One region of the Paenibacillus sp. sptzw28 genome, then DNA from elsewhere that is predicted to be linked to it. Evidence: predicted binding sites of a transcription regulator. Region 1 holds the regulator's gene; the other holds the start of a gene.
What was found. Region 1 encodes NrdR, which represses ribonucleotide reductase genes. Its sites were predicted from a motif close to AACACNATATATNGTGTT; they were not measured.

Region 1 (15,097 bases):
GCCTGCATACAAATGCGGTTTACGGTTTTACAACCATGCTGCTCAAGCTTCTTGAAGAGGAAAAGCCCACGCATATGCTCGTTGCTTTCGATGCGGGCAAGGTGACGTTCCGGCATGAAGGATACGGCGATTACAAGGGCGGGCGCGCCAAAACGCCGCCAGAGCTGTCCGAGCAGTTCCCGGTCATCAAGGAAATGCTGAAATCGTTCGGCATAGCGCAGTTCGAGCTGCCGGGATACGAAGCCGATGATATTATCGGAACGCTGACAAGAATGGCGGATGAGCAGGAAGTCGAGACAATCGTCGTTTCCGGCGATAAAGATATGCTGCAGCTTGCTTCGAATCATGTGACGATTGCATTGACCCGCAAAGGGGTAAGTGAGGTTGAACGGTTCGACCCGGATGAAATCCGCGGGAAGTACGGTCTTACACCGCAGCAAATTATCGATTTGAAAGGCTTGATGGGAGACGCGTCCGACAACATACCCGGCATACCCGGAGTAGGCGAGAAGACCGCGCTCAAGCTGCTTCACGAATATGGCACTGTAGAAGAAGTGCTTGCCCACACGGCTGATCTTAAGGGGAAAATGAAAGAGAAGGTCGAAGCCCATCAAGAAGATGCGAGGATGAGCAAGAAGCTGGCAACCATATTCCGTGAGGTGCCCCTCGAAAATAAAGAAGAACAGCTGGTTTACTCCGGTTACGATAAAGCGATGCTCGCGGAAACGTTCAGAAAGCTGGAGTTCAAGTCGCTTATTGAGCGGCTCGACCTCCCTGAAGCCGGCGCCGGAGCAGAAGGCGGCGTCGCCCCGGAGGCTTCGTATGATATTGTCTTTGCCGGTGATTTGACCGCTGCGGCGCTTAACGATCTGCTGTCGCGAGCGGAGAGCGTTTACATTGAAGCATACGGAGAGAATCCGCATCAGGCACAGCTTCTCGGCCTTGCAGTGCCGTCGGGTGACCGTGTTCTTGTTGTCCCATACGATGAATTGATGGACCGGGCGGGAGAGCCGGTGCGCAACTGGCTTGCGGACAGCAATGCCCCGAAGCGGGGCTATGATCTGCATAAGGCGGATCTGGCTCTCGCCTGGCTTGGGATTGAGTTGTGCGGCACGACATTCGACGTCCTGCTCGCGGCTTATTTGCTTGATCCGACAGAGTCGAATCAGACGCTTTCATTTCTTATGCACCGCTACAACCTGCCTCTTGTTCAGCCGGATGAAGCGGTTTACGGCAAGGGAGCAAAATTCAAGGTTCCAGACAATGCGACGCTTTGCAGCCATCTGGCCGCGAAGGCGGACGCTGTCCGCAAGCTCGTACCGCTTCAGCAGCGGGACCTTGAGAGCGGCGGCATGGACAAGCTCTATTACGAGCTTGAACAGCCGCTGGCCATCGTGCTCGCCGGGATGGAAAAGCAGGGCATCAAGGTTAATAAAGGGACCTTGGAAGAGCTTGGCGCTGAGCTTGAGCTCGGCATTTCACGGTACAAAAGCGATATTTATACCCATGCAGGAATGGAGTTCAATATCGGTTCGCCGAAGCAGCTTGGCGAGGTTCTGTTTGAGAAGCTTGGCCTTCCAGCCATGAAAAAGACGAAAACAGGCTATTCGACCGATGCGGATGTGCTGGAGAAGCTCGAGCCTTACCATGAAATCATAAAATTGATCCTTCATTACAGGCAGCTTACCAAGCTTCAGTCCACCTACGTCGAGGGTCTGCTTAAAGAGATCAACCGAGATACCGGAAAGGTTCATACGTATTACCGCCAGACGATCGCCGCAACCGGACGCCTTTCGAGCCAATTCCCGAATCTGCAAAATATTCCGATCAGGCTTGAAGAAGGACGCCGGATACGCAAAGCATTCGTTCCTTCCGAACCGGACTGGATGATATTGGCGGCCGACTATTCGCAAATCGAGCTGCGCGTGCTTGCGCACATTTCCGGGGATGAGAAGCTCAAGGAAGCTTTCATTCAAGATATGGATATCCACACAAAAACGGCAATGGACGTATTCGGCGTCAAAGCGGAGGAGGTCGACGGCAACATGCGCCGCTCGGCCAAAGCGGTTAACTTTGGAATCGTCTATGGAATCAGTGACTTCGGGCTGTCGAACAACTTGAACATTACCCGGAAAGATGCCGCTAAATTCATTGAGCAATATTTTGAAGTATTCCGGGGAGTGCGTGGATATATGGACAATATTGTCATGCAGGCGCGCCGTGACGGCTATGTGACGACTTTGCTCGAGCGCAGAAGGTATTTGCCGGAAATTAAAGCGTCCAACTTTAATTTACGCTCTTTCGCCGAACGGACTGCAATGAACACTCCGATTCAAGGTACTGCCGCTGATATTATCAAGCTCGCGATGGTGAAGATGAATGAACAGCTTCAGGAACGCAAGCTTCGCAGCCGAATGCTGCTGCAGGTACATGACGAATTGGTTTTCGAAGTGCCCCAGGATGAGCTGGAGCTAATGAAGAAGCTCGTTCCCGAAGTAATGGAGAGCGCGCTTAAGCTGGATGTACCGCTCAAAGCGGATGTCAATTACGGTGTGAATTGGTACGAAGCCAAATAAAGCATCCCTTCCCGTAATAGGTTATAATAGGGGATGGTTGCTGCTAAGAAGTAAGCTGCAGCTGTCGGAATTTCTGTGCAGCCGCTGTTCTGCAGATGGATCGCATAGATACCGACCCTTTAGTGGAGGTGAATAATGGATGCCTGAATTGCCGGAGGTTGAGACCGTTCGGCGGACGCTGAACCAGCTCGTGGCAGGTAAACGGATCGAGCGCGTTACCGTTACCCTTCCGAGAATTATTCAGCGGCCACAGGAACCGCTTGAATTTGCTGGAATGCTTGCCGGCCGTACAATCGGTTCGGTCGAACGCCGAGGGAAATTCATTCGCATATTGCTGGACGGGCTTGTTCTAGTTTCACATTTACGAATGGAAGGACGTTACGGCGTGTACCGGCAGGACGAGCCGGTAGAGCATCATACGCATGTGCGGTTTCACTTCGACGACGGTACGGAACTGCGATATAAGGATGTGCGGCAGTTCGGCACGATGCATCTTTTCGCCCCGGGCGAGGAGCTCTTGCTGCCGCCGCTCAGCAAGCTTGGAATCGAGCCGCTTGACGATTCGTTCACGCTCAAGGCTTTCAAGAACACGCTGGCCAAGCGGACGACGAAAATAAAACCGTTGCTGCTGAACCAGGAATATGTGGTTGGACTTGGCAATATCTATGTCGATGAGGCGCTGTACGCCGCCGGCATTCATCCGGAGCGGGAAGCTAATACGCTGGTGTCCGCCGAATGGTCCAGGCTGTATGAGGCGGTTCGGGCAACGCTCGGACGTGCTGTTGAAGCTGGAGGCTCATCCATTAAATCATATGTTAACGGACAAGGCGAGATGGGAATGTTTCAGCATGAACTGCTCGTCTACGGCCGCAAGAACGAACCGTGCAGCAGGTGCGGCAGGTTTATCGAGAAATTCGTGGTAGGCGGCAGAGGGACTCATATTTGCACCGCATGCCAGCCGCTGCCCAAGAAGAAGTCGGCCAAGCCTGTCCGTAAATAATGCACGAGTATGAGTAAATCGCATATGATGTACCATTCATGTTTCATGGGCTAATGCACACACGTCTCCTTGACTGAAAGCCTCTTTCCGGCTTTCTTGAGCGATCAACGGCAAACGGAGCGCTTAGTCCAGTTAATGGAGGGACATCGTATGCTTGAACACCTTCTGGCACTACTGCTGCTTGCTGTCGCCGTGAGCTTGGATGGTTTCGGTGTCGGGGTGACTTACGGCTTGCGGCGCATCCGGATTCCTGTGGTTTCGGTGGTTATTATCGCATTCTGTTCCGGATTTGTAGTCTGGTCAGCGATGCAAATCGGCACTGTGCTGAGCGGCTATATGTCACCTGCTACGGCCAAACGAATCGGAGCTTATCTGCTTGTGCTATTAGGCGGCTGGGCTATCTTTCAGTATTGGCGCAGCCGGTCTCAATCGGACCGAGGCGAGCAGGATCACAGTGACCCGGCGCCCGAAACCGGGTCGAAGACGGTGATGACCTCGGATGGGAATATTATGCTCACGACCCCCGTTATCGTTTTTGAATGGAAACGGCTCGGTCTTGTTATCCAAATACTGCGAAGGCCGCAAATCGCGGACGTCGACAGCTCGGGCATCATTTCCGCATCTGAAGCAGTGCTGCTCGGTTTTGCATTGTCGCTTGACAGCTTTGGGGCAGGGCTTGGTGCGGCGATGCTTGGTTTCTCTCCCCTGATGACCGCCTTTGTCATTTCATCGGCAAGCGGATTGTTTTTGCTGGGCGGCATGCGTCTGGGGCTGCGGTTCGCGGCATGGCGGGGAATGCAGACATTATCGGTTTTGCCGGGAATTATGCTAATTGTGATTGGAATCATGAGATTGCTGTAGGCAATACTACAAAGTGAGTGTCCGCATACCGCGGATGCGGTATTATGAGGTGAAACAATGAGACTTGGATTAACGGGCGGCATTGCAAGCGGGAAAAGCACCGTGTCCGCAATGCTTGCCGCGCGCGGCGCCAAGATCGTCGATGCCGACCAAGTGGCGCGGGAGGTCGTTCTTCCCGGGGAGCCTGCGCTTGAGAGCATCGTTTCTGTTTTTGGACAGGCTGTCTTGAATGCCGATGGGACAATGAACAGAAGCGAGCTTGGACGTCTCGTCTTCGGCGACCGCGAGAGGCTTGACAAGCTGGAATCAATTTTGCATCCGGCAATCCGGGTGAGAATGTGGAAGCAGATGGATGCGTACTTGGAAGAGGATCCCGACCGGCTGGTCGTTGCAGATATTCCGCTTCTATATGAAACGGGACAGGCCTCGCTTTATGACGGCGTTATGGTTGTATACATACCAAGGGCTCTGCAGATGGAGCGGCTTATGGTTCGTAACGCTTTGAGTGCCGATCAGGCTAAGCAGCGCATAGATTTGCAGATGGATATCGAAGAGAAGAAGCGGCTTGCGGATTTCATAATCGACAACAGCGGTACACTTGAAGATACCAAGGGCCAAATTGCGCAGTTTTGGCGGGATCAAGGCTTGCCATGAGCAAAATATTCCGCAAACGCGTGCTGCTCGTCCTTCTTTTTACTGTTATCGTGCTGCTTTTCCTCAATTCCGACTGGATAAACCGCTGGATGTATCCGATTGAGTATAAGCCGGATATTCGCATCAGCGCACAGAACTACAACCTTGATCCGTATTTGGTTGCGGCGATTATCCGAGTGGAGACGAATTACAGCGCAAACGCTGTTTCCAAGAAAGGCGCACTCGGCATTATGCAGCTCATGCCGGATACGGCGGAGTGGATTGTCAAGCAGGGCCGCTTTACAAATGTGACGACGGATACGCTCGCCAGTCGGGCTGATATAAGCATCGAGATAGGGGCATGGTATTTGAATTCGCTTCACCAGCAGTTCGATGGCAATATGGTTGCCGTTATCGCCGCATATAATGCCGGTCCCGGTACGGTAAACCGCTGGATGGCCGATGGGGTGTGGGACGGCCGTTTCGAGACGGTGGATAAACTGCCCTATGGCGAGACCCGGCACTATGTACAGCGAGTCATTTATTATTATAATAAATACAAGAAATTATATCCGGTATTTTAGGACGGAATAAGAAGAAAGCCTTGGCCGGCTACCGGTAAAGGCAGCGACCAAAGCTTCCGTTATGAAGCCACGTCATTATTTGAACTGTCCAGCGATGGATTGCTCTGCGATTTGTACCAGTTTACGGGTGATGTAACCCCCGAGGGAGCCGGCGTCACGCGTAGCCATGTTACCGTAGTAACCGTCTTGCGGGATGGAGATACCCAGCTCTTGCGCGACCTCAAATTTCATTTGGTCAAGCGCAGCATTGGCTTGTGGTACAACCAGTTGATTGCTGTTACGATTTTGACCCATTGTTTTTCACCTCCTCACGGTTGGTAACTGTATTATGTGCGAAATCGCAAGTTTCATAACAGGTAACGATTGGTAAACCGTCGTTCAAAGATGGAGGCTTAGAATCGATGAAATGTCCGTATTGCGACTTTGCAGGGACGAAAGTGCTGGATTCCAGACCCGCCAACGAAAATAAATCGATACGGCGACGCCGCGAATGTGAGAAATGCACCCGGCGTTTTACAACGTTCGAGATGGTGGAGGAAACGCCCCTGATCGTCATAAAGAAAGATGGCAGCCGCGAGGAATTCAGCCGTGACAAAATACTGCGCGGACTAATCCGGGCCTGCGAAAAAAGGCCTGTGCCTGTCGAGATGCTCGAAGTTATTGTGTCTGAAGTAGAGAAAGAACTCCGAACGACCGCTCAAGCCGAGGTGGAAAGTCGGGAAATCGGCGAGCTTGTAATGGCCCAGCTGTATCCGGTCGATGAAGTGGCTTACGTGCGTTTTGCATCCGTTTACCGCCAATTTAAAGACATCGACATGTTTATGAAAGAGCTAAGCAGCCTGCTTTCGAAACAATAGCGGCACATAGTATTGACACTATTGCCGCTTCTGTGTTACGATCTTTCTTGTCGCGATAAAGCATGGGGCCTTAGCTCAGCTGGGAGCACCATCTGGTTGGTTACACACCCAAAAAATGATTCAAAAAGTAAGGGCAATTTAGCACGGGGGCTTAGCTCAGCTGGGAGAGCGCTTGCATGGCATGCAAGAGGTCAGCGGTTCGATCCCGCTAGTCTCCACCAATACTAAAATCAATCCACCTCATATTAAGGTGGATTTTTTATATTGCTGGAGCCCATAGTGGGAGCGATTGAACAATCATCATCGAAAGTACATCAAGTGGAGAAGCACGGCGTCTGAAGGAAGCCCCTAGGTGGGCGAACCCCAGGGGTTCAGTCCACGTGGACGTATTGGATGAATTGGCTACGTTGTTCCATTCTGTTCATCATTAACTGTATTGATGATTCATGCGTTTATTAGGATGTACTGATAATCCTAAGAGAATCGCCTTTACATATCTTTCCTTCACGTTCTACTGAACAAACAATTCCCCTTAATTTTTGAGCTGCAGGCACAAATTCGCGGTGAAGGCCTGCTTGATTATAAATGTACTCAATTACCTTACCAGGTCCTAAGCAAGGAAGGTTCTCTCCTTCGCAAATAAGTCCTGTTCCATCCGGGAAAATTAATCGAGCACCGGTCGAAAGCTCAGTTAACTTCGTTATCCCCCTTATCATTATGTTAGCTCCTAGCCATTCTGGCTTGATTGATGGAAGCCCCATATGTTCAGCAATGCGTTGGCAGTCTTCGTATGAAACGATACTTATTTGTCGTCGGTTTGCAATCATCGTACCCCGCAGGTAAATTTTTTGCCGAGAGTCCGCGGGACGGAGAATTCCATAATGACGATCCTCCGGAATGCCGCCAATTTCCACGTTGATGCTGGGTACCTCTTGTGTAACAAAGGTCACTTATTGTGATAGAAGTTTGAACGATGTTAGGTTTGTTTTTTATTAATGGCTTTAATAACAACAAAAATATCCTTATAGAACCGCTCTATCCTGTTAATTTTGAATCCTTCCTGCTTTACCAATTCAATCGTATCGCGGTTTAAATGGCATCCGTCACATAATCGTTTCCAAAGTGGCGTCATCCATTCTTGAAGTGGACCAAGAACCGGGTGTTTAACTTTTACATGCTCGAACATTAACATTTGTCCATCCGGCTTACAAACCCGACGTATTTCTTCCAATGCTTTACGTGACGTAGGAATCGTACAAAAGACCAAAGTACACACGACACAGTCAAAGCTATCGTCTGGAAATGGTAAACTCTCCGCCCTTGCAGATATCACCTCAATTGGGATTTGGGCATTTTCTAATCTTACTAACGATCGCTGTCTCATAAGAGGATCTGGTTCGATTGCGGTGACCTTTTTCGCATGTTCATAAAAAGGAAAGTTTAATCCTGTCCCTGATCCGATCTCCAACACGATTCCGTTCGCATTCTGAAGTAATTGTTTTCGAATATGTTCAAATCGTCTTCGCTCAAGCGGCTTCATTATAATATCATAAGCTTCAGGAAACCATTTTCCCAATACCATTCACCCCAAAGTAATAACAAACTATAACAAACTGTTTGATGCCTGTTTTGTGGCAGGGACTCGTTATGCGATAATTCTTCTATTCTTTTTCTCCTCTTCATCCATTGATTTCAATATTGGGCATCTTTAATATTTTAACGCAGTTAAGCGCACTTGTATTGCTGCCCTTTATTGAGGGCGACGCACTGCTCATAATTGCTTTATTCGGGGGAGAAGAACATAATTATATAGGGGTACAAGGATATCTCTTGTTTGTTATTCGCACATCCCTTTTCCTATGGTTTATTTTGGAATGTGCTCGTTTTTCCTTTGACTACCCTAATCCGAATATAAGCACCCGTATACGAAAAACTCAAAAGGAGCATAACTAGATGAAATCCTGGTCAAACATTAAGGAAATGACAAAATCGAAGCACGAGATTCCCAAAAATCTCCGGATTTCACGCTGGTCTTTTCTGATTGCCATATTCGTAATCGGAGCTCTGCTTGCTTCACTACCTGAGATGTTAACGGTTGGTGCAAGCTGGTTTATACCCGCCATCTCATTTATGCTTCTTGTTCCACTAATCTATACTGTCGCAAGGGGCCATCATGTATTCACTCGTATATTGACCTTTATCATTCTTGGGATTGTGACATCGGGGCTCATCAGCAGTGTTATTTTTCTAATCGACACGTTGTTTACTCATAAAGCTGTAGCTTCGAGTTTATTTCGGGATGCGGTTCTATTATGGGTAGCTAATGTCATTGTTTTTACAGTTTGGTATTGGGAAGTAGATCAAGGAGGGCCAGTCTCTCGCCACACCGGGCAAAGCCAATCACCGGATTTTCTTTTCCCACAAATAGCGGCAGGCTTGACAAATTGGAAACCGGGCTTTTTTGATTATTTATTTCTGGCGTTTAATACAAATACTGCTTTCAGCCCAACTGATACGTCGGTTATGTCGCGACGTGCAAAACTGCTAATGATGACACAAGCTTCCATTTCGCTAGTCATTCTTGCTGTATTAGCTGCCCGTGCCGTAAACATCGTATGAAACCGGCTGATGGATTTATACCGGAAATCCGTAAAACGGTTGTCCTCAATGCTCCGATTGAAAAAGTATGGAAAGCTGTAGCTGCTTCGGAAGGTATTGCCGCATGGTGGATGGCTAATACTTTTAAACCTATCGTGGGCAGTGAATTCATCCTTCATGCAGGGCATTTCGCTGATTCCCCATGTAAAGTGACAGAACTCGATCCACCGAATCGTGTTGGCATTGACTGGGGAGATGACTGGCACCGTCAAATATGTAGAGGCTTAAGTTCACTGCGCCTGCATTAAAGCACGATGTATTTCAGGCAATCGCCGACCCTACCCGCCGAAGGCTGATTAAATTGCTTGCCGACAAGGAAATGCCGATTGCTGCAATAACGGAATGTTTCCCGCTTACGCGCACAGCTGTCAACAAGCATCTGCATATTCGATCTGATGCGGGACTTTTCAGCAGTCAGAAGGTCGGACGGGAAACGCGGTACAAGCTTCAGCCAGAGCCCCTGGTGGAAATAAAACAATGGCTAACCTTTTTTGAAAAATATTGGGATGAAAAGTAAGAACCGGGATGCGTATTATTATGCTCTCGGTTTTTTCATTGTACGCCCGGCATGGGCGTATCTCTACGGTGAAAACCCGGAATGGGGCTGGCAAGCGCCTCCGCGGAATAAATTGCTGACGCTCACAGATGAGTGGAATGATTAGGTAAAAGTTAGTAATAAGGAAATGGTATTCCTTAAGAAAGCGTTTATGATACAATACGAAAAGTCAGACGAAGCCAACTAAGACAATATGGCTTGAATATATGATGATTTTTAAAAGCTATTACACTAATGAGGAGGAAATTAAAAGAATGGAACAACGTGAACAGTGGGGGACCAGGGTAGGCTTCATACTGGCTGCAGTCGGCTCGGCGGTCGGGTTAGGAAATATCTGGAGGTTTCCGTACGTTGTGTACGAAAACGGCGGAGGGGCGTTCTTAATTCCTTACTTCTTCGCTTTAATAACAGCTGGGATTCCAATTCTGCTGTTAGAATTCGGTATCGGTCGGACAGGCAGAGGGTCCGCGCCTTTATCGTTGAGCAAGCTGTCCCGCAAGTTCGAATGGCTCGGCTGGTGGCAGGTGTTGATTAGTTTTGTTATTACAACCTATTATGTTGCGGTAGTTGCCTGGGCGGTCAGCTATTTCTTCTACTCGTTCAACTTAAGTTGGGGTGAAGATACGAAAGCTTTTTTATTCGGAACCTATCTGGGTGTTCCCGATGATGCTGTTACGGAGTCGGGTTTGAATTTAGGAGGTTTACAGTGGCACATTTTGCTCCCACTAATCGCAGTTTGGGCAGGGACCTATTATGTGCTTATCCGCGGCGTGAAAAAAGGAATTGAAATGATGAGCAAAATTTTCATACCGATTCTGTTTGTTCTCATGATACTGATTGTAATCCGTGCTATTACGCTGCCGGGCGCAGCTGTAGGATTGGATCACCTGTTAACTCCTAATTTCGCTAAAATATTGCCTGGCTTTCTCGGCGGCACAAATCCGGAATGGTATAGTGTCTGGATGGCCGCATATGGGCAAATATTTTTCAGCCTTTCTGTTGCGTTTGCTATCATGATTACCTATAGCAGCTATATGGACAAGAAACAGGAAGTCAATAACAGTGGCTTTATCATGGCTTTCAGCAACTGCGGTTTTGAATTCCTTGCTGCAATAGGCGTGTTCGCGGCAATCGGATTTATGGCCGTATCCACTGGCAGTGAAGTGAAAGACGTGGCTGCCTCAGGAGTTGGTCTCGCTTTTGTCGTGTTTCCAAAGATAATTAATACGTTCCCCATATTCAACAGTGCATTTGGGATGCTCTTTTTCCTATCGCTTATCATTGCCGGTTTCACATCATTGATCTCAATCGTGGAAGTTTTAATCGCATCTTTGATGGATAAGTTTCGCCTGACCCGAAAGGCGGCCGTCAATGGTGTAGTCGGCGTTTGTGCGCTCGTGAGTATCATCTATACAACCGGTGCCGGAATAGTGCTGCTGGATATCATAGATCACTTCATCAACAACTTCGGTATTGTTATTGCCGGTCTGCTTGAGGTCGTCCTCGTCGGCTGGTTTGCTAATATAACCCGCATTCGGGAAGATAACAACCTGGTATCCGACTTTCGTGTAGGGACCTGGTGGAATATCATGATTATGGGCGTTACTCCGCTCGTATTGCTCTTTATGTCATATAAGAATTTCCAGCTGGAATTCACAAAAGCCTATGAGGGGTACCCGTTTTATGCACTATTAACATTCGGATGGCTTTTGGTTTGCGCAACTTTATTGATTTCGTTCATTGTAGCATACATGTTTAAATGGAAAACAGATATCAAACAGGAGGGATTCCGGGCATGAGCGGAGCGGCGATTGGTATGTTACTGTTCGGGGCAGTCTTATTATGGGGCGGACTCGTTCTTACGATTGCTATAGCAATTAAGAAAAGTAAAAAAGCGTAAAATCCCTTTACGCCCCAGTTCAAATAGAACGTTGATGCGCAAAAACCCCGATCCAATGCGATTGGGTTTTTTTGCGCCTAGGAGAAGACGGCATGCTGGGCCGTCACAGACCGTCCCGATTGCATAATAATTAACAAATAAAACACACTACTCCTATACAAGACATGGCCAAGTCAAGCCAAAGGGGTTTTTATTATTACGACACGTATTTCCAAAGCGCCGCGCGAAACTCGAAAATTCATGCCGGAGCTGGTCTATTTTGAACCGGATGCGCTTGAATACCCGAAAGGAAAGCAGATCTTAGAGTGGGCTAAACATCACGCTTTGCCCGTTCATATGACAACTTCCCACAACCGGATTACGAACCTGCCAGGAGAAACGGAACTCGAGAAGTATAAGATCGCGAAGAACACGTTAGTGGTCGGTATTCGCAAAACGCTCACATTCGACACATCGAAGCCGTCGGCCGAATATGCGATTCCGATAGCTACCGGCTGCATGGGGCACTGCCATTACTGTTATCTTCAAACGACGCTTGGGGCCAAGCCGTATATACGGGTTTATGTCAATATTGAAGACATTCTGCAAGCCGCGCACAAATATATAGAAGAACGTGACCCGGAAGTAACCCGCTTTGAAGCCGCTTGCACCTCAGACCCTGTAGGCATAGAGCATATTACGGGATCCTTGAAGCAGCTAATCGAATTTATGGCCGACCAGCCAAGCGGTCGATTGCGTTTTGTTACGAAATATCATCATGTAGATACGCTGCTTGACGCCAGACATAATGGACATACACGCTTTCGTTTCAGCATCAATGCCGATTACGTGATTCGTCATTTCGAACCGTCCACTTCCAGCTTCCAGGAACGGATAACTGCAGCAGGTAAAGTCGCTCGAGCAGGTTATCCCCTTGGCTTTATCATCGCGCCGATTATATGGCATGAAGGATGGGAGCAGGGATATGCGGACCTGCTTTCAAGGGTGGCGGAGACGCTGCCCCCTGAAGCCTCATCCGATCTGACGTTTGAGCTGATCCAGCACCGGTTTACGAAAACAGCGAAGAGAGTAATCGAAGCACGCTACCCCAAGACCAAGCTGGAGATGGACGAAGCCAAACGCAAATACAAATGGGGACGCTGGGGCCAAGGCAAATATGTGTATCCCGACGAACAGGCGCAGGCGTTGCGCGAGTTCATAACGGAGAAAATATTCCTCCATTTTCCTTTAGCCAAAATTGAATACTTCACTTAATGACAGAGCTGAACGGGCAGGCGTTCAGCTCTTTCAATTTATTACGTTTGAAATGGAACACGTCAGGCACTACTGTTGCGGAGACTTCTACGGTTTCCCCAAGGATAGTCCAATATTGACTTTAAAAATAAGGAATGATATAAAAAAACTAGTGACTGGCACTCAAAGGACTCGAGTGCTAACGCGCCTCATGACGAAATCGTTCGAATATTACAAAGGGAGAGAGTAGTTCAATGGAAAAAAAGCAGTTTCAAGCGGAATCAAAACGTCTGTTGGAAATGATGATCAACTCCATTTATACGCAGAGAGAAATTTTTCTCAGAGAGCTGATCTCCAACGCCAGTGACGCGATTGACAAAATGTACTATCTCGCATTAACCGACCCGAATCTCGTTTTTGATAAAGACAGCTACTATATCAAGGTGATTGCCGACAAGAATAGTAGAACGCTCACGATCCGCGACACCGGTGTCGGGATGACGAGGGAAGAGCTCGAGAACAATCTTGGCGTTATTGCGAAGAGCGGTTCTTTGGCATTCAAGAAAGAGAACGATTCGAAAGACGGCCATGATATTATCGGTCAATTCGGCGTTGGTTTCTATTCCGCTTTCATGGTAGCCGATGCCGTTACCGTCATCAGCAAATCTTTAACCGGCGACAGCGCATACAAGTGGGAATCCACAGGTACAGACGGGTACACAATTGAACCTTATGAGAAAGACACGTTTGGTACCGAGGTTATTTTGAAAATAAAAGACAATACCGAGGAAGAAAGCTTCGATGAGTTCCTGGAGGATTACCGTTTAAAGTCTATTATCAAAAAATACTCCGACTTCATCAGATATCCCATTATGATGGACGTTGCCGGGAAAAGACCGAAGGAAGGCAGCGACAGCGAACTCGAGGATTACCAGGAAGAACAGCGTGTCAACAGCATGGTTCCGATCTGGAGAAAGAACAAAAGCGAGCTTACAGCGGAAGACTACGAGAATTTCTATGCCGAGAAGCATTACGGCTTCGATAAGCCGATCAAGCATATTCATATCAGCGCCGATGGAGCCGTTGTCTATCAGGCAATCCTGTATATTCCGGAAAGTATTCCGTTCGATTACTATTCCAAGGAATATGAAAAAGGGCTCGAGCTTTATTCTAGCGGCGTGTTGATCATGAATAAATGTCCGGACCTGCTTCCCGACTATTTCAGCTTTGTTAAAGGGATGGTCGATTCGGAAAGCCTGTCGCTCAACATCTCAAGGGAGATGCTGCAGCATGACCGGCAGCTGAAGCTGATCGCCAAGAATATTACGAGCAAAATTAAAAGCCAGCTGCAAAGCCTGTTAAAGGATGAAAGAGAGAAGTATGAGCAGTTTTACAAATCCTTCGGCAGACAGCTGAAATACGGCATATACAGCGATTATGGGACACACAAGGAAGTTTTGCAGGATCTGCTTATGTTCTATTCGTCCAAAGAGAAGAAGCCGGTCACATTGGATGAATATGTATCGAGAATGCCGGAAGACCAGAAGTATATCTACTACGCATCCGGTGAATCGAATGAGAGAATCGAGAAGCTTCCGCAGACGGAGCTTGTTTCGGAGAAAGGATACGAGATTTTATACTTCACCGACGATATCGACGAGTTCGCCATAAAGATGGTCATGAAGTATAAAGACAAAGAATTCAAATCCGTCTCAAGCGGGGATCTTGGCATAGAAGCGGACGATAAACAGAGCGATGCCGATTCGGCCAACAACGACAACAATGAGCTGTTCGAGTATATGAAGAGTCTGTTGTCCGGAAAAGTGGCGGATGTAAAAGCCTCGAAGAGACTTAAGTCGCATCCCGTATGTTTATCTGCGGACGGCGAGGTTACGATCGAGATGGAAAAGATTTTAAACGCCATGCCGAATAATCCCAATGTTAAAGCCGAGAAAATCCTGGAAATCAATATCAATCACACGGTATTTCAATCGTTGAAGGATGCATTTGAGCAGGATCGGGAGAAGCTCAATCTGTATACCGCCCTGTTGTACAATCAGGCACTGTTAATTGAAGGATTGACCATACAGGATCCGGTTGAGTTCACAAACGATATTTGCAAAATCATGGTTTGATTCAGGCGCAACGTCATCATAGAGAACAAGCAAAAACGCAGCCAAATGAGGCTGCTTTTTGCTATTGTTGGCGTATTATAATTAAACCAAATGGTGGAATAGGA
Region 2 (15,097 bases), 300 kb from region 1:
GTGGGCAGAATGGCAGAGACCGAATCCCATCTTTGCGAATTTCTGAAAGCGCTGTCGGTAAACGGCGCGAAGGAGATCGACGTCCAGCAGGGGATGCTTCACCTGCTCGGGAGCATCCAGCATGCGATACTCATCTCCGGCATCAATCCGAACCGTTTGTTCAAAGGGGCGAATATGTATGAGCTTCTGTCCCAGATCAGGGAGCCCGAACGGATCCTCGCCTGGTTCAGGGATAAAGTTATCCGTCCCTTCATGCGCGAGCTTGATGAGCGCTCAGGCGCTCAGGTGAAGCGGATGGTCGAGGAGACGATGATCTATATACAGCAAAATTTCATGCGGGATATCTCTTTGGATAACTGCGCCGACCTTACCGGGACAAATCCGTATTTTCTCAGCAAGACGTTCAAGCAGGTAACCGGCAAAAATTTTATCGACTATTTGACCGAGCTTCGCATGGAGCGGGCGAAGGAGCTCCTTCGTGAATCGGAGCTGAAGATCAATGACGTTGCGGTAACGGTCGGCTACCAGCACAGCTATTTCAATCGGATATTCCGCAAGCAGGAGGGCATGACGCCAACCCAGTACCGTGAGCTCAGCCGGGCCAATTGAAGAAGCTCATGGCGCGGAGCAGCGTCGTGGTTTGACGTGTCCCGCCGGATTGATTCGGGAGCTGCAAAAAAGTGCGAACAAATCAAAAAATGACAATAGATGGATGCAGATGCGGCAAAAATGTGCAATTGCGGGCAAAAGGCCGCTCTTCTATCATGAGATTGATCAAGTCTCATTATAGGGGAGTGGGCTTTCAAATGACTGATTTTCCCGTCATCAGCCTGCGCGGACTTACGCTTGATAAGCCGCTTGCAGGCGGAATCACCTGGGGAGTGCCATGGGAGGAAGGCGTGCTGCAGCGGAGCGATTCGCTTACAATGATAAGCGGCTCGGGCGCCGCTGTTCCGCTGCAGAGCTGGCCCGCGGCTTATTGGCCTGACGGCAGCGTCAAATGGTCGGCCCATGCGGCGGTTTGTCCGGAAGCCGGTGCATCCGATTACCGCCTATCCAAGGGCGACCCTGCGCAGAGTGCTGCACCTGTTTCCGTCGTGGAGACCGCATATCAGATAGTCGTCGATACGGGACGTATTGTGTGCACGCTTAATAAGCAAGGCGCTGATCTCATTGCCGCTATAACCTGCGGCGGCACCGAGATCTGCAGCGGCGGCCGGCTCGTCGCCGTCAAGGAGGAGCAGTTCATAACCAGCGGAGGCAGGACGCTTAAGGAAACCTCTTTTCGGAGCAGGATTCACTCTGTCAAGGTCGAGCAGAGCGGTCCGGTGCGCAGTGTAATCAAATTCGACGGGAGACATGCTGCTTCGGAAGGCTCCGGGGCGGAATGGCTGCCTTTCTCGCTGCGTCTGTATTTCTATGCGGGAGAAGGGCGGATCAAGGCCGTTCACACGCTATTCTATGACGGCAATCCGCATGAGGATTTTATCAAGGGAGTCGGGATCGCCTTTACCGTTCCGATGAGGGGGAGCTTGTACAACCGTCACGTACGGTTTGCCGGGGACGATGGTTTTTTCACGGAATCACCCAAATCGCTGCAAACGCGGAGAACTAAGGGCCGGTATTCCGATCTCCATACCCGGCAGGCAGACGGCGGGAAGGTGGCCTTTAACCGGGATGAGGACTCTTCGTTTCTCAGTCTGCTGGAGGAATCGGCAGTATGGGACGATTTCAAGCTCGTACAGGAATCATCGGGGCAGTTCCGGGTCTCCAAGCGTACGAAGCAGGAATGCTGCTGGCTGAAGGCCGCTTCGGGACGCAGAGCGGGCGGCCTCGGTTATGTGGGCGGCGAAGGAGGAGGTCTTGCCGCCGGTCTAAGGAATTTCTGGCAGAAGCATCCCGCATCCATTAATATCACAGGTGCGGCACAGAATCAGGCGGATCTGACAGTGTGGTTCTGGTCGCCGGACTGCCAGGCGATGGACATGCGCCATTACGATACGTTGACGCATGTGGAATCGGCCTATGAAGGCGCGGTGGAAATGCGTGCGACACCTTATGGCGTCGCTAACACCAGCGAGATCAGTATTTGGTGCGAGCCCCGAACGCCGGATTTAGACGCACTGAACGAAATGGTGCGGCGGACGCAGGAGCCGGCCCTCCTTGTTTGCGAACCGGAGCATTATTATAAGACGCGGGCATTCGGATACTGGAGCCTGCCCGAGAGGAACACACCGGTAAAAGCCTATTTGGAAGATAGGCTGGAAGGCATTATCGCCTTTTACCAAAGCGAGGTAGAGCAGAGGGACTGGTACGGCTTCTGGGATTACGGCGACTTTATGCACAGTTACGACCCGGTCCGACACGTATGGAACTACGATTTGGGCGGCTGTGCATGGCAAAATACGGAGCTTGCACCGAATATGTGGCTGTGGTACATGTTCCTGCGTTCCGGCCGAGCGGATATCTTCCGTTTGGCTGAAGCGATGACCCGGCACACGAGCGAGGTGGACGTCTATCATTTCGGCGAATATGCGGGACTGGGCTCCCGGCATAACGTGGTCCATTGGGGCTGCGGCTGCAAGGAGGCGCGCATCGGAATGGCGGGGCTTCACCGGTACTATTATTATTTGACGGCCGACGAGAGAATCGGCGATATCATGGATGAGGTCAAGGACTCGGACTTCACAACGGTAAATATCGATCCGATGCGGGCTTATTTTCCCAAAGACGAGCACCCGACTCATATTCGTGTAGGTCCCGATTGGGCGGCTTTCAGCTCGAACTGGATGACGCGTTGGGAGCGCTTCGAAGACAAGGTTTACCGCGACAAAATACTGGTTGGCCTGGACTGCATCAAGAGGGCGCGGTTCAGGCTATTATCGGGGCCAACTTATGGTTACGACCCAACAAGCGGCAAGCTCTCACCGATGGGAGATGACAATTGGGGACGGCATTTGGCAATCTGCATGGGCGGTCCACAGGTGTGGTTTGAGCTTGCAATGATGCTGAGGGACCCGGAGTGGGAGGATATGCTGGCCGAATTCGGCGTGTTCTATAATTTGCCCCGGGAAGAGAAGGAGAAGGCGACCGGCGGAGCGATCAGCCACGACAGCTTCCACCACCCCGTTCTTTCAACTGGAATTGCCGCATTTGGAGCTTATTACAAGAACGATAAGCGGACGGCCGAGCTGGTATGGTCGATTCTGCTGGAAAACGCATATGCCCGGATCAATTTACAGGAAGAGGCTGCAGATCGGCGCTATATGGCTCCCCTTAAGGAGATACCTTGGATAAATACAAATGAGGCGGCGCAGTGGTCGCTAAATACGATTATAAGCCTTGAATTGATAGGGGGCTTCATCCCCGAACGGCTGGAGCAGGATGACCTTGCTGCGATACCCGCGGCGGCGGAAAGGCAGGGCTAACCTAAGGGGAAATCCGTTGTGCAATTATTCATTATCATTACAGGCGAAGTGGAGGAAAACGGATGAGCCTAGAAGGGGAAGGGTGGACGCTCATTTATAATAACCCGCTCGCATGTCCCGAGGATGTTAGTTCGTTCCGAATGGAAGGAGATGCAGCGGTTTCGTTTCCGCTTGGCCGAATGCGGCTTGAGAGCAAACTTCGGCCGGGAGAAGAAGGCATGTCCAATTTCGTATTCTGGTGTTCCGAGACCTTCCCTTCAGATCTGGCGATCGAGTGGGAGTTCAGGGCTCTCCAGGAACCCGGTCTGGCCATGTTGTTCTTCGCTGCGGCGGGGATAGGCGGGCAGGATTTGTTTGACTCGGGGCTGTCTCTGAGAACCGGTGAGTACGGGCAGTATCATTCGGGCGATATGAATGCGTTTCATATGTCGTATTTTCGCAGGCGGTGGACAGAGGAACGGCAGTTTCACACCTGCAATTTGCGCAAAAGTCATGGGTTTCATCTTGTGGCGCAGGGCGGCGATCCGATCCCGGACGTATCCGATTCGGCTGAATCATACAAGCTCCTCATCGTAAAGCTCGGACGGCGGATCGGCCTCCAGATAAACGACCTGCCGATATTCTCATGGGAGGACAACGACAGATCGTTCGGTCCGCCTCTGGCCGAAGGGAAGCTCGGCTTCCGCCAAATGTCGCCGCTCATCGCCGAATACGCTAACCTGAAGGTATATGGACGATAATTCTGTAGAAATTTTAATTAACGCGCGAGTTCGCTTTGCTTACTGGGCTCCCGGCTTAGATGCCGGGGCCTCTTTGTCGTTCAGCGAGCGCCAGGCATTGCAATTAAGCTTTTACATGATTATAATTTCCAATAGTTGCGGCTTTTTATTGAATTCACAGGACGCAGGACGTACGGAACCTCAAACCCGTTTACAAGGAGGATGTATGAGTTATATAGCAGCGTTTATCTCCGCAATTGTTATTGTCATAGTACTTATTCCGCCGCTTCGGACGCTGGCGCTTAAAATAGGTTTTGTAGACAAGCCCCAGTCCAGCAATGAACGAAAGATTCATCGGGAGCCGATCCCATTGACGGCAGGTATTGCGATCTTTGCGGCATTTGTCGTCTTGTACTTGATTTTTGTGCACGATAACTGGGCGAAATCGGGTGCAATCCTTGGAGGAGGCTTATTGATTCTTGTAATCGGCCTCGTCGACGATTGGTACAAAACGCACGGCAAGGAGTTTCCTGCGCTGCCGAAGTTTGTTGTGCAGATGGGCGCCGCCGTACTTGTTTATGCTTCGGGCATTGTGTTCAGCGGGTTCGAGAATCCGATAACAGGCAGTTATTACGCGCTTCCCGAAGCGCTGCAGTTTCTCTTCACGGTGCTCTGGATATTCGGCGTAACTACCGTCATTAATTTCACAGACGGCATAGACGGCCTTGCAAGCGGCCTCTCTGCGATATCGGGCGGAACGCTGCTCGTCGTCGCACTTGTTATGGGCCAGACCGAATCCGCGATGATGGCGACAATACTGGTTGGCGCAGCGCTCGGGTATCTGAAGTTCAACAAACCGCCCGCCAAGGTGTTTATGGGTGATGCGGGGGCGACCTTCCTTGGCTTTATCCTGGCGGTCATCGCACTTGACGGGGCCTTCAAACAGGCGACGGTTATTTCGTTATTTATCCCGGTCTTAGCGCTAAGCGTGCCGATCCTTGACAATGTCCGCGTCGTTATAAGCCGTCTTATAAAGGGTGTTCCGGTGTACAAGGCCGATGCTTCCCAGGCGCACTACGTGCTGCTGAAAACCGGCATGAAGCCTGTTCAGGTCGTTTCATTTCTATATCTTATCAATATTTGCACAGGTCTTTTCTCGATTATTTTGTTATTGATTAGTAATGGATAAATTTAATATTGACTTATAGCGATCAAAACGGTATAGTATTGGATATTGAGCACAAAATCACTTTCTAAATGATTTTGACGCTAAATGTGCGGTCGTGGCGGAATTGGCAGACGCGCTAGATTCAGGTTCTAGTGGTGTAACAGCCGTGGAGGTTCGAGTCCTCTCGACCGCACCAACCATACACATGACAGAGGAAAGCCGAACCGGCTTTCCTTTTTTGTTGTAGTATTTCGGCCGCGGCTTCAACGGAGCAGAATGTAATTTCTCACCCCGGAAGCGATGGCGTCGGCAATTTCAAGCTGTTTACGGGGATCGGTCATCATCTGCCTGTCCCCTTCATTACTTATAAAACCTATCTCGACAATGACTGACGGCTGTTTCACGACATTGAGCAAGTAATACGGTTTTCCTACTTTCGGCAAACGAAATATATGCTGCTGACGGTTCAGTGCATCTTGGATCAGGAAGGCAAGCAGCGCGCTTTCCCCTTCCTGCTGATGAAGGACGAGCGGACCGCGGTGCTTCTCGTCCTTCGCCCAGTTGACATGAAGGCTAACCAGAACCTGGGTCTGAATTTCGTCAGGCAACCCGCCGCGCTGCGACAAGTCGCGTTGATGTCTTGAACGGGTCCGGGCCCAGCGGTTGTCATCGCTCAGTGCATAATCGCTGTTACGGTTAAGAATCGAGCTGATTCCTTTGCTGTTAAGCAGAAGATACAGTTTCTTGCCAATCGCAAGATTGATATCCTTCTCAAGAAGCTCGTTATGATGGGAACCGCCGTCTATGCCCCCGTGTCCTACATCTATGATGACATCAGACGCAGGCAGCGACCTCTTGTAATCAAGGGGAGCCGTTGTTGCGTTCAGCTTATGAAAAGACGAAACCGATACGTCATTTGGGGAAGCATGTATGGGAGAACTGCCGGCCCCGCTGATTGCAATACAAGCGAATATTAGCAGAGCTGAACAATAATAACGATTCCCTGCGGGTAAACGATAGAACATCTGCAATATCCCTCCGTCTGAACATTCTTCTCTTTATCGTTGCTTGCACCAAGGAAACTCATTCATGTTTGAACAAAAATAATTCCGGGGACACTGATTAAGAGCGGGTTACAGGCAATGGAGAAAGGGGGAAGCTTCGGATGGCTGAGAAGGGCGATGAATGGGTTAAATACATGACGGAGCGGTTTGTCAATTTCATGGAGATGCCTCAGGAGGTCAGAAAGCAAAAACGCGAAACAGCCAAGGCGGCTAAAGAGCCCTGGCTGACGAGATGGTTCGGTATTGCGCCTTTCGGGGTTGCTTTATGGTGGCGAACCCGGGGACGGAGACAACGATAATCGGATCTGCGCTTAGCGGTAGAAGCGTCCGCCCCCGGAGATCGTATTGAACGGCACGAAACGGGTACCGCCTTGGTCTTGCTCGAACGCAACATAGTCGGTTTGATTATTCCACCGGTGATAGCCGATTGTCGGCCAAACGAACAGCACGGTCCCATCGTAGAGCTCGGCCGTAAACCGAATTTCCGCTTTGCTGTCAAGAAGCTCGGGGAGACGGCTCAGCTGTGTATGAGTGAGCGGGGACTTAGTCAACCATGGCATCCTTTCATACGGGTCGAAAGCTTTATTGAGATGGGATGAGGAAAGCTTTGTTTCCTCTTCACCGCTTGTAGACTGTGTCGGCCCAAAGGATTGCTTAGTCAGCTGGCGCTCCCATAACTCATTGTTAATTGGCAGCGCTTCACCAGACCACGCGTCCAAATAACGGATCTGCCCGTCAGGCGCCGACCATTTCCATACCGCCAGCAAAGGGTGAACATATAACCGCTCCAGCTTGAGCGGTTTCTTCAGCGCGTCTGAATAAGTATCGAATAAGCCCTGCCGTACCAGCGACTGGTACAGAGTATTCGGATCAAAGGCCGGGTGACTTCCTACCCCATATTCCCCGAGTGAGAAGCCTCCATTCTCCAATGCGTTAACAATCATATAGCCGACCGGCTTACGGTCAACCGACAATGAAACCAACCAACCATGCTGACCGGGACCGATCGGCACAATAACCGGCGCTGCTTTCTTCCACGTCTGGAACTGAGGCTGTGCGGACAGCATCTCGATCCAAGACTGAACGTGTATCTCAAGTTTCGATTTCAATTCCTGAGGGATTGCCGGGCTTGTCCCGGCTGCGGCTGAAACCTGACTGCCGGCGAGCAATAACAGCACAGCCGCATATAGCGGAACCCATTTGCGCATAAGGCTTCTCACCTTCTTCTTCTTATTGTTGTCGTAACGCCATTGTAACGAAGATGCTCCGAAAAGGGTGTAAGAACCTGTCGCGATTAAGCGGACAAGTCCGTTCTAATTTTGCCGTATCGATGCGAACCAACGTGCGAAATTATTGTTCGTGTCGCTTTATCGCTATCCGATACCTTCCAAATAAAAGATACCGCAGTTTATGGCGGAAGCCGTCACGCGCGGTTCATACTGCCAGCGTATTTCCTCCTGCCGGCGCTCGAATTGCTCGATGATCAGAGTGCGGTTCTCATCTTCCAGCGATGAAATCAGCGGTTCATAGTAATGCCGGATGGTCGCCAGCTCATCCGCGAGGCGTGCTGCTGCCGCTTGCGCCCATGAATAATCGTATGTCCTAAGCTTCCTCTCAAGCGTTTGCTCGGCGATTGTTGCCGCTTTATTGAGCGAGAGGGCGTTTTTTGCGGTATGGATGTTGGGCGGCAATTTCGGCGTCATACGGCACTGAGTTAACGAGTCGTAGAATCGTTCGACGCATTGGCCGGTCGCCAGCGACACGCCGAAGGAATGGATTTCCTCGCGCTTCATATCGCAAACGAATTCAACTTTCATATTCACTCCAAGCCAAGCTGTATATGCCGTGGACTGAAGCGGATGAGCGCTGCGCTTCTCCGGTTCCTGAAAGAGGCAGACATAGCTTCCGCCCAGCTTGGAAGACTCGAACAGCTGCTCAAGTCTGCGTGAGCCGAAGTAGAGGTCTTCCCGGGGGACGCGGCCGACGGCGTTCAATTTGCCATGAACGAAACCGAACGAACGACCCAGCGCGGCATCGGCAGCGGCGGCGACGCCCCCGGCAGCTCCGAGCGCCGCTGGAGCTATGCTTCCGGGATTGCCCCCGCCTGCTGAAGCCTGGGTGCCGTCCGTTTCACCTGCCGCCAACCGTTCATCGTATTTCAGCTTGTCCGTTACGAGCAGCATGGACATCGTTTCCGGTTCCGCTCCAGTGCGGTCTACAAAGCTCCAGTAATAGGGTCGATTGGTCAGGTCGCGGTCAGCCCTAGGGGACAACTTCACGAGAAAATGCGCAGGCGATTTCTCGATGATATGGCAGTTCGTGGTTTCCAGATACCGCTGCACAAATTTATGCACTTGTCGTTCGTTCAAGGTCTCACCTCCACGGTTTGCCCTACGGCGTTTATAATCGCCCCGATAGCCTTCATGCCTTCAGGTTCCTCCGATTCAACTTCGCTTCGGATACGGCTGAGCGAATTGCCCAGATCATCAATTTGCTTGCGCAGCTCAGTAGAGTTACCTGCTTCAAGCATCACGCGCGCAAGCTTCTGCTCGAGCGATTCCTTCTTGTCGAATCGTTCGAGAATATGGTCAAGCTCGCCGATTACCAGCTCAAAGAGGTTGATTTTCTCATGAAGCAGGCTCACAATGTGCTCTTCAATCGTGCCGAGCGTACAAAGGTTAAAGATCTTCACATCGCTTGTCTGTCCGAGCCGGTGCACCCGGCCGATTCTTTGTTCAACCCGCATCGGATTCCAAGGCAGATCGAAGTTGATAATGTTGTGGCAGAACTGAAGGTTGATGCCTTCACCGCCCGCTTCAGTCGCTATAAGGACCTGAGCGCGGCCGCGGAACAAATCCATCATCCAATCTTTCTTACCCCGATTCATGCCTCCGCGATACGGGACGGCGACCAAATTGTGCGAACGGAAGTATTGAAGCAAATATTCCTGAGTGGCCCGGTACTCTGTGAAGACGATTACTTTATCATTCATCTCGCGTATCAGCTCTATTGCTTTCTCTGCTTTCGTATTCGCTTGTATGCCGCGGATCACCTCGACGAGGCCCCATATTTTCGCGCGGAGGGGCGAGTCCTCGGATGTCTTCTTAAACATATTAACAAGCGTCAGAAACACGGCGTCGCGGCTGCTGCACACCTCGCGCTGGAGGGTAACCAGAGAGAGCATGCTTGTCAAATCGCCGCCGCTCTCGTCATAACGCTCACGTACGAAGCTTGTAACTCCGTCGTAAAGCGCCTGCTCCTCGGGCGAAAGAGCCAGCGGTATGTTTTTCACGATGCGTTTGGTAAATTGTATCCCTCCGTCTCCCCGGCGGTTGCGGATCATCACGGTAGAGAGTGTCTCCTGGAGCTGGCCCTCATTCTTGGGAATCCGTTTATCGACAACAAAGTTGGAAGCGAAATCGCCCTGACCGCCGAGCTGTCCGGGCTTCAGGAGCGTTATCAGGTTGTAGAGCTCGTCCATATCGTTTTGAACCGGCGTGGCGGTTAGGAGCAGGCAATATTTTTTGCGCAGCAGATTCACGAATTGGTAGTTGCTCGTCTTTTTGTTTTTCAGCTTGTGCGCCTCGTCGATAATGAGCATATCGTAGTCGTAGCTTAGCAAAATATCCTTGTGCGGGTCGCGCTTGGCCGTATCGATCGATGCGACGACGACGTCGTACTGCCAGGTATGCTCCCTTTTCTGGGCGATGGCCGGAATGCCGAACTTCTGGTTCAGCTCGCGCACCCACTGCAGAACAAGCGATGCGGGAACGAGAATAAGCGCACGGCGGACAAGACCCCTAACCAGATATTCTTTGAGAACGAGACCCGCTTCAATCGTCTTGCCAAGCCCAACTTCATCGGCAAGAATGGCGCGCCCGCTCATCTCGTGAAGCACTTTGCGCGCGGTGCTAATCTGGTGCGGCATCGGCTCCAGCGCCGGCAGGCTGCGCATGCACTGAAGATCGTCGAAGCTGCCGATAAGCTTGGTCTGCTCGGCTTCTACCGCGAGCTGGTACATCGTCCAGTCGTCCCACGGACCGTTGCGGTCTATGCGCTCCTGCAGGTTATGGAACCATGTACGGTCAAACTGCAGGTGGGCGTTGGGGTGAAGCTTCCGGTTGGCCGAGGCGGAGCCGCTGCCGGGCGGGTGTTCTCCTTTCATCGGATAGTTCGTCGGTTGCGTCATGGAGGAACTCCTTCCAAGGCAGGGAATGGATTTATTGTCCATAGTATGGCCTTGGTCGCCGTAATTCATAAGAGAACCGATGCGAAAAAAACTCTCTTTGGTCTTTTTTTCTGAAATGTTGGTAAAAAATGCGCAGGAAGCAGAAAATAGAAGATCGGAGCGGGAATAGGGACATGGCTTCAGTTTTTGGCGTAATAGCATCATTGAATCAATATCTAGTGTGCTGTATTGTATTTATTACACAATATATAGTGTTTACATCTTCTGTGACAGTGGTAATCAGAATTAGTGAGCGGATTGGAGGTTGGCTTAAGAATGGGGACGAAGCAAGCGGGAACTCTGGAAGGGCTTAGCGAGAAAATATTTTTGGACCGGTATGCGTGGAAGAATGCAGAGACGAGCAGCACGAAAGTCGGAGATATTGTACTTGTGCTGACGAAGGACGATCCGAAATTTCCGACTAAGGCAGTCGGTGAGGTGACCGCGCGGGAAGGCGATGAAGTGACGGTTCGGCTTCGAAGCGGTGAAATTGTCCAGTCTTCTATCGAGAAGCTGACGCTCACCGTGGAGAAGACACCGGCCGAGATGTGGGAGAGGCTCGCCTCAGCCATTGCAACAGTAGAAGAAACCGATGAGCTGCGGAAAATATGGCAGGAGCGGTTTCGATATGTGCTGGATGATTGGAAGCTGGTTCCGGGCGGGCGTATTGCGGCGGGCGCAGGGGCAAGCGATGAGCTGACGCTGTTCAACTGCTATGTGATCCCTTCTCCGCAGGACAGCAGAGGCGGGATTATGAAGACATTGACGGAGATGACCGAAATTATGGCGCGAGGCGGCGGGGTCGGCATCAATCTCTCTTCGCTTCGTCCGCGCCGGGCTATAGTTGCCGGGGTGAACGGCTCCTCCAGCGGGGCGGTATCATGGGGCGGGTTGTTCAGCTACACGACCGGCCTGATTGAGCAGGGCGGCTCCAGAAGAGGCGCGCTCATGCTGATGATTAACGACTGGCACCCGGATGTGCTTGACTTTATTACGGTGAAGCAGACAATGGGACAAGTCACCAACGCGAACCTCTCCGTATGCGTAAGCAATGATTTCATGCAAGCTGTGAAGGAAGATCTGGATTGGGAGCTTGTGTTTCCGGACACGAAGGACCCCGAATATAATGAGCTTTGGAACGGAGATATCGAGCAGTGGCGTCGTTTAGGCAAGAGAGTGATCTTGTACAAAACCGTCCCTGCGCGGGAAATCTGGCACACAATCATCGAGTCTGCGTGGAAGTCCGCCGAGCCGGGCGTCGTATTCATGGAGCGCTACAATGAGATGTCCAACAGCTGGTATTTTAACCCAGTCATCAGTACTAATCCTTGCGGTGAACAGGGCCTGCCCGCATGGGGCGTCTGCAACCTGTCGGCGGTAAATTTATCGAAGTTTTACGATGAAGCAAGCCATGATGTGGACTGGGATGAGCTGTCGAAGGTGACGCGGTGGTCGGTCCGTTTTCTCGATAACGTTATTGACGCGACGCCGTATCATTTTGCGGAAAATGAGCGGAATCAGAAGAAGGAGCGGCGCGTCGGGCTCGGAACGATGGGGCTTGCCGAGCTGATGATCAAGCTGGGCATCCGTTACGGAAGCCCGGAATCACTCAAGTTTCTCGATAAGCTGTACGGCTTTATGGCGAGGGAATCTTATCTGGCGTCCACGGAAATTGCTGCTGAGAAGGGCTCGTTCCCGGCCTTCGAGGCGGTCAAATACTTGGAGAGCGGATTCATGCGCAGCATGATCGCGGCGTTTCCGGAGGTGGGCGAAGCCATTATGAATCGAGGAATGCGCAACGTCACGGTCATCACGCAGGCGCCGACAGGGAGCACGGGGACGATGGTCGGGACGTCGACGGGTATAGAGCCGTACTTTGCCTTTGAATATTTCCGGCAGAGCCGTCTCGGGTACGACAAGCAGTATGTGCCGATTGCTCAAGCTTGGAAAGATGCGCACCCCGGCGAGGAGCTGCCGGATTATTTCGTAACCTCGATGAGCCTGTCGGCCGAGGATCACATCCGTGTACAGGCGGCTATCCAACGATGGGTGGACAGCTCAATCTCGAAGACGGCAAACTGCCCGAACGACTTCACCGTGGAGGCCACCAAACGACTTTATGAGCTGGCCTTTGAGCTTGGCTGTAAAGGCGTGACGATTTACCGCGACGGCAGCCGGGATGTTCAGGTTCTGAACGCGGATAAAGGGGAAGCAAAAGCGGATGCAGCGGTGAAGACGGAGAAGGTTGAAAAGGCAGACAAGGCGGATGAAACCGCCAACGCCGCGAAAGTAGATATAGAAATAAACGTCAATCCCGGCGATGGACATGTGGTCGGCTTGACCGGCGCCGCCACTCAGCCGGAGCCGGTTGTCGACAAGGCCTATAAGAGCCGCCCGCAGGTGCTGCGCGGCGCGACCTATAAGATCAATTCGCCGTTTGGCATGGCATATATTACGATCAACGATTTGAACGGCTCGCCGGGCGAAATCTTTCTCAATGTCGGCAAGGCCGGATCGGATGTATTCGCAATGGCGGAAGCGCTGGGCCGGGTCTGTTCTTTATTTCTTCGTTACGGCGACCACGGTAACAAGGTAAAGCTTCTGATCAAGCATTTGAAAGGAATCGGCGGCTCCGGGGCAATCGGGTTCGGTGTTAATCGCGTTGAATCCATAGCGGATGCCGTGGCAAAAGCGCTTGATATGCATACACAGGGCGACGTAAAATCAGAAGGACAGTCGGATACAGTTGGAACTTCTATATACCTTCAAGGATCTGTCAGCCCTGAGGTTTCATCGTCCTCTGAGCATGCGGCGGCAAGTGAAAACCCGTATGAAGCGGCGGCTGCATCCCGGGATTTATGCCCATCGTGCGGCTCAGCTTCGCTGCTTAATCTAGAAGGCTGCAAAACATGCAGCAGCTGCGGATACAGCAAGTGCTCCTAGGACGTTGAAGCTCATCAATTAGATTAGAATATAATAAAAAAACCACGATTTGGTATCGTGGTTTTTTTTATTCACAAAAATTCTGTGGTAAAGCAATGTATCTAAGGCACCGTGATACAGGTTGCTTTGGCATTGCTTTCTCTTTCATTTTATTCTCTATAAACGTAATCTTCCTCATGATCTTACCTACCTGTTTAGGTAAGACGCAAGCTGCAGGAAACGCGATGAGTATGATATCGTGTGGTGTCGGAATTTTTGAAAAGTGATAACGTGAAAGCTCCCGTCGCACGACGGGTGAAACTTTGGCAGCCAACAATTCGATTGCCTTCGCAACCTTAGTATATGGCATCCCTCCGATATCTAACTGGACCATGAACCGGTTGTGCTCGAATAGCTTATGTTGATGCAAGCGGAGAGCATGCTGCCTCCCGTCTCATCTGGCGTCAACTCGATGCCTTTCGATTCCTTATACAGACCAGTCAGCACCAAGTTTCATAATAGGGAGAATGAAGCCCCGCTTGCGTTCGCGGGGCACTGATTAGAGAAGAGGCCAGAGCCGGCCGCAGGCTTAAATATCATCAGCCTGCTTGCCGACTCTGGCCTGACGGTCCCAGGCTCATCAAGCGAATTTGAAAAAGTCCTTGCCCGATAATTAAAAAATGTTAAAAAATAGTCGGTACCATTCCCCCATCCATACGGATTGGAGAACCTTTAAATGCGGATGCATAAGGACTACATACAAATGCAGTTAGTCTACCTATTTCAATAGGCTTGATAAATCGCTGTATTTCAGATTGAGGTAGGTTTGTAGTCATAAATTCTTTCTCTTTTTCTGAAAAAGTCATACCTTCATTAGGGTACATACCCTCAATTATTTGATGAACATTTTCAGAGAGTGTTGGTCCTGGCATGATCGTATTGACTGTAACTTCTGTTCCTTTTGTTAATTTAGATAAGCTTTTTGACAATGATAATAGCATTGATTTTGTCATACTATACTGAGGCATTAGTCCTGAAGGCATAATTGCTTCTTCACTCGCAATAAAGATAATGCGGCCATAATTATTTTTTAACATTTTGGGTAAATAAAATTTAGATAATCCATTTGCAGCAAGAACATTAGTATGGAAGTATTTTTCCCATACTTCATCGTCAACGTCCTCATATTGCATAATTTCATAAATACCCATGTTATTAATTAAAATATCAATATTGGGGTATTTTTCAAATAAAGCTTCTCTTTGCCCAATATCCACAATATCGGCTGTAGCATTTTGAGGAGAGGTAGCCGGGAAATTTAACTTAATTTCATTTACAGTTCGTTCTACCTCTTCATCATTTCGTCCATTAATCAGTACATTAACACCTTCTTTGGCAAGTTCAATGGCAATTGCTTTACCTATACCTTTCGTTGATCCTGTAACTAAAGCTGTTTTATTGTTTAATCCCATATCCAAAATACATTTCTCCTTAAATTAGTAGTCATTTTTAAAACAGTCTTGTGCTCCGGATAGTGATTATATTACCTTGTCTGGATTGTTCAGTAA

Region 2: a site for NrdR is predicted at 10,807-10,824, ahead of KZ483_RS11925 (adenosylcobalamin-dependent ribonucleoside-diphosphate reductase). Genes of this name have one in related genera too.

The regions. Positions count from the first base shown of each region.
Region 1 covers NZ_CP080545.1:2,368,643-2,383,739, forward strand. The annotation lists gene polA (DNA polymerase I) at 1-2,576, shown strand, start outside; gene mutM (DNA-formamidopyrimidine glycosylase) at 2,716-3,576, shown strand; gene KZ483_RS10410 (MntP/YtaF family protein) at 3,727-4,437, shown strand; gene coaE (dephospho-CoA kinase) at 4,495-5,091, shown strand; gene KZ483_RS10420 (lytic transglycosylase domain-containing protein) at 5,088-5,654, shown strand; gene KZ483_RS10425 (alpha/beta-type small acid-soluble spore protein) at 5,730-5,948, opposite strand; gene nrdR (transcriptional regulator NrdR) at 6,056-6,511, shown strand; tRNA gene KZ483_RS10435 (tRNA-Ala) at 6,657-6,732, shown strand; gene KZ483_RS10440 (MOSC domain-containing protein) at 6,967-7,425, opposite strand; gene KZ483_RS10445 (class I SAM-dependent methyltransferase) at 7,488-8,093, opposite strand; gene KZ483_RS10450 (DUF1345 domain-containing protein) at 8,465-9,130, shown strand; partial or broken gene KZ483_RS10455 (SRPBCC domain-containing protein) at 9,127-9,375, shown strand; partial or broken gene KZ483_RS10460 (ArsR/SmtB family transcription factor) at 9,408-9,686, shown strand; gene KZ483_RS10465 (hypothetical protein) at 9,676-9,831, shown strand; gene KZ483_RS10470 (sodium-dependent transporter) at 9,980-11,524, shown strand; gene KZ483_RS10475 (MetS family NSS transporter small subunit) at 11,521-11,625, shown strand; gene splB (spore photoproduct lyase) at 11,866-12,879, shown strand; gene htpG (molecular chaperone HtpG) at 13,113-14,993, shown strand.
Region 2 covers NZ_CP080545.1:2,666,933-2,682,029, forward strand. The annotation lists gene KZ483_RS11875 (helix-turn-helix domain-containing protein) at 1-609, shown strand, start outside; gene KZ483_RS11880 (exo-rhamnogalacturonan lyase family protein) at 807-3,428, shown strand; gene KZ483_RS11885 (DUF1961 family protein) at 3,491-4,168, shown strand; gene KZ483_RS11890 (MraY family glycosyltransferase) at 4,374-5,336, shown strand; tRNA gene KZ483_RS11895 (tRNA-Leu) at 5,425-5,511, shown strand; gene KZ483_RS11900 (N-acetylmuramoyl-L-alanine amidase family protein) at 5,579-6,340, opposite strand; gene KZ483_RS11905 (YqzE family protein) at 6,481-6,678, shown strand; gene KZ483_RS11910 (hypothetical protein) at 6,691-7,587, opposite strand; gene KZ483_RS11915 (YqhG family protein) at 7,753-8,748, opposite strand; gene KZ483_RS11920 (DEAD/DEAH box helicase) at 8,745-10,544, opposite strand; gene KZ483_RS11925 (adenosylcobalamin-dependent ribonucleoside-diphosphate reductase) at 10,884-13,550, shown strand; gene KZ483_RS28480 (hypothetical protein) at 13,911-14,039, opposite strand; gene KZ483_RS11930 (SDR family NAD(P)-dependent oxidoreductase) at 14,213-15,007, opposite strand.